DNA from 2 places in the Rahnella sp. Larv3_ips genome. Region 2 is predicted to be linked to the other one. Evidence: predicted binding sites of a transcription regulator. Region 2 holds the regulator's gene; the other holds the start of a gene.
What was found. Region 2 encodes Fur, which represses iron uptake genes when iron is present. Its sites were predicted from a motif close to ATAATAATGAGAACNACTATCAA; they were not measured.

Region 1 (2,204 bases), on a different contig from region 2:
AGCGAATTCACCGATGAGCAATTTGGTGTGCCGACCGTCACCGACATCATCAAAGAGCTGGAAAAACCGGGGCACGATCCGCGTCCTGAGTTCAAGACAGCGACCTTTGCCGATGGCGTGGAAACCATGAATGACCTGATGCCGGGCATGATCCTCGAAGGCTCCGTCACCAACGTCACCAACTTCGGCGCATTCGTGGACATCGGCGTTCATCAGGACGGTCTGGTGCACATTTCATCTCTGGCAAACAAATTCGTCGAAGATCCGCACACCGTGGTGAAAGCCGGCGATATCGTGAAAGTCAAAGTGATGGAAGTCGATCTGCAACGTAAGCGTATTGCGCTGACCATGCGTCTGGACGAGCAACCGGGCGAAGCACCGGCGCGCCGTTCATCGGCACCGGCTGCGGCCAGCCCGCGCGATGGGCAGAAACGTCCCGCACAAAACAAACCGGCAGGCCGCAATGCGGCACCGGCGGGCAATAACGCGATGGCCGATGCGCTGGCCGCCGCACTGGGCAAAAAACGCTAATTTTTTCGTTTTCTCCTGCCAACCGAAAGCCGCTGAATTTTAGCGGCTTTTTTTATGTACTTTATTTCGACACTTTTTAAAGTCTCTCCTATTGAATCAATCACTGCGGTAAATCAATAAATCGGCCTTTGCACAGGCATAGGATAGCGACGCGGTAGGGACATCCGTGAAGAGGCACGCCTCTTTTCTTTTTGTCTCTTCATGCGTACTAATTATGATAACTATTTTCGTTTGTACTACTTTGCGTATTCAGTACGCCGTCGGTTTCAGACTGACATTTTGCACCAGGGACAATTTCTGAGCAGTATTTCGCAACTAAGTGGGATCACCGGGCACGGAAGCGCGGCGTAGCATTTGTCACGCTGCCCCCAACATGCCTGAACGCTTCGCGAGGAACTATGCAACTTCAATCAAAACGTGCTTACAAAATCACCGGCTTTTCTCATGAGATCAGCCCGGCCTACCGCCAAAAACTGCTGTCGCTCGGCATGCTGCCAGGGTCATTCTTCAACATCATCCGCGTGGCACCGATGGGCGACCCGGTACAAATCGAAACCCGCCGCACCAGCCTGGTGGTTCGCAGAAAAGATCTCGATCTGCTCAAACTCGAAATGCTGGCCTGACTTTTTTGCGCAGGTCGCTCTGATCCCCTGCGCGTTTCTCCTTTCTCACACGTAGATCTGAACGTATGAAAGCACTGACCATTGGCCTGATTGGTAATCCCAATTCAGGTAAAACGACCCTTTTCAATCAGCTGACCGGTTCACGCCAACGCGTGGGCAACTGGGCTGGCGTGACCGTCGAGCGCAAAGAAGGCCAGTTCGCCACCGGAGAACACAAAGTCACGCTGGTGGATTTACCGGGCACCTACTCCCTGACCACCATTTCCGAGCAAACCTCGCTCGACGAACAAATTGCCTGCCACTACATTCTTAGCGGCGACGCCGATCTGATGATCAACGTGGTGGATGCCTCGAACCTTGAGCGCAATCTCTACCTGACGCTGCAACTGCTCGAACTCGGCATTCCCTGCATCGTCGCACTGAACATGCTCGACATCGCCAACATCCAGAACATCCATATTGATATCCCGGCGCTCTCCGCGCGTCTGGGTTGCCCGGTGATCGCGCTGGTATCAACACGCGCGTCAGGCATCAAAGAGCTGAAAGCGGCTATCGACCAGCTGCCGCCCGCCACCGCTATGGAGCGCGTGGTTTACCACCCCATTCTGCAACAGGAAGTGGACGCGCTTGCCAGCGATATGCCGGCAGAAATGGCGCTGCAACAGCGTCGCTGGCTGGCGCTGCAAATTCTCGAAGGCGATATTTACAGCCAGAGTCACGCGGGTAACGCGCAACAGCGGCTGCCAGAAGTGAAAGCCCGGCTCGCCGCGCAGCAACTGGATGACCCCGCGCTGCTGATCGCCGATGCGCGCTACCAGTGCATTGCCGCCCTGAGTGCCGACATCAGTAACTCGCATCTCACCGCGCCGAATAAACTGACGCAGGTGCTGGATCGCGTGATCCTCAACCGTTTCCTCGGCGTGCCGATTTTCCTGCTGGTGATGTACCTGATGTTCGTTCTGGCAATCAACATCGGCGGCGCACTGCAACCGATTTTCGATATCGGCTCAGCGGCGATTTTCATTCAGGGCATGCAGTGGATCGGATTTA
Region 2 (2,204 bases):
GCGGCGATCAGGAAGACTACGCAGAATATTTCTGTGATGCGCTGGGCACCGTGCGCGACATCATTGAGCCACGCGGCGCGGTGATTGTGGGTCACTGGCCAACCGAAGGCTATCACTTCGAAGCATCCAAAGGTCTGGCAGATGATAAACATTTCATTGGACTGGCTATTGATGAAGACCGTCAGCCGGAATTAACCAATGAGCGCGTTGACGCCTGGGTTAAGCAAATTACTGAAGAATTGAGCCTTTCAGAAATTATTGGCTAAAAACCCTGTTGGCCCTGAGGATTTATTCTACAATTAAAGGGCCAAACTATTACTGAAATTAACAATTTAGCCACAACAAAATTGTTACTTTCGGTGGTATCAAGGTACACTGAGTTCATCTGTTTTTTCTATCGATCAAGTCGTTGCATTGTCTTATGTGACTGGCATTTAGTGATCTTTATTAACAGGCTATCGTTTAGGGGATCGGCACACTTCCGTTAAAAGAAGGATCCTAATCGAAGAATTTTGTGCCGCTGATGCCACAGGCTCCATGCCTCAACTTGATTAGCACATAGTAACAGGACTGAATCCGCATGACTGACAACAACACCGCACTGAAGAAAGCCGGCTTAAAAGTCACGCTTCCGCGCCTTAAAATCCTGGAAGTGTTGCAAGCGCCGGAAGGTCATCACGTTAGTGCGGAAGATCTGTACAAACAATTGATTGATATGGGTGAAGAGATTGGTCTGGCGACGGTTTACCGCGTTCTGAACCAGTTTGATGACGCCGGTATCGTGACCCGCCATAACTTCGAAGGCGGCAAGTCCGTGTTCGAACTGACTCAGCAACACCATCACGATCACCTGATTTGCTTAGATTGTGGCCGTGTTATTGAATTCCGCGACGAATACATTGAAGGTCGTCAGCGCGAAATTGCTAAAAAACACGGTATCAAACTGACCAACCACAGCCTGTACCTGTACGGCCACTGTGAAGCAGGCGACTGCCGCGAAGATGACTCTTTGCACAATGACAAACCTGCGCAGTAATCTGCCGGGCTCGTTGATATCGACCTAAAATTAACCGCTGAAAAGCGGTTTTTTTATGCCCGTTTATCAGCGATGAAAGACATAAAAAACCCCGGCAAGCCGGGGTTTTCTGTCTCACCTTCAGGGATTGACGAGGTTTACTGCACCGGCGCAGGTGAGTTATTGGCTTTAATTTCCTTCCAGATTTTTCCACAATCGGCGGCGTAAGCCTGCCCGTCTCCGGTTTTGCGTGCCGTCAGGCAGCGCTGGTAATCCAGCACGCGTACCGTTTCCTGTTGTGCAAACTGCTGGTGAGCTTTCTCTTCCTTCAGAACGTTAAGAACCGCCTGGCAGGATGCAAGTTTGTCCGGCGAGCCTTCGGCAGTGTTGATGCAGGCGCTGTAAGCCTTGCGCAGTCTGGCATCTTCAGCCTGCCCTGACGTCTGGGAACAACCGGCCAGCAATAAAGACGTGGTCACGATCAGCAGTAATTTATTCATCGACATAGTGACCTCAGAAAATAGTGAATGGAGCGATAACGATAAATTTCACATCTTTTTCATCCTGGAAGATGTTGCCGTAACCACCGCCCCAGCTCGGAATATCTGAATGGTTGTCATACTGGGTGTAATGCAATTTGAACAACGTGCCTTTGGCGCGCCCTTCCTGAAGGGTGTAAAGCGCATCCAGACTCCACGCACTTTCTTTCAGACGCTGGCTTTGGTCATAAACTGCATTGGTGCTTGGCTTGGCATCCCATGCATAAACATAGGAACCGCCGACCGCGAAGCCCGGCAGATCCCATTTCGCCAGATCATATAAAACACCGGCATATACCGCTTTTTCGCCGTTGGCGTTGAAGTCGGAACGGTTATCCCACCACACATCGAGACGACCATTGGATGAGGAATACGTTGGGGTCATACGCTGAAGGAAGTAGCCCTGATTCCCCTCCGCCTTGACCATCGTCCCTTCCAGACGCCAGTCAAACTGGCCGGTGGTATAACCGAACGTCAGAGCCTGCAACCATGCCAGCCCATCGTACAAACTGTTAGGATCGTTTTTATCACTGATGCGGTCTTCTGCACCGTAGAACTGGTAGCTGGTGGTCAGCGGGTTACCCAGCAGATCCATTTTGTAAGAGGCTTTAGCGAAATACTGATCGACGTAGCTTTCCGCTTCGCCATAG

Region 1: the regulator Fur is predicted to act here: its motif matches at 740-762, upstream of feoA (ferrous iron transporter A).

What each region holds. Positions count from the first base shown of each region.
Region 1 is NZ_MJIB01000021.1:611,752-613,955, reverse strand. It holds gene ED901_RS22340 (Tex family protein) at 1-531, shown strand, start outside; gene feoA (ferrous iron transporter A) at 930-1,154, shown strand; gene feoB (Fe(2+) transporter permease subunit FeoB) at 1,220-2,204, shown strand, end outside.
Region 2 is NZ_MJIB01000005.1:404,994-407,197, forward strand. It holds gene fldA (flavodoxin FldA) at 1-266, shown strand, start outside; gene fur (ferric iron uptake transcriptional regulator) at 581-1,036, shown strand; gene chiQ (ChiQ/YbfN family lipoprotein) at 1,174-1,515, opposite strand; gene ED901_RS10680 (OprD family outer membrane porin) at 1,529-2,204, opposite strand, start outside.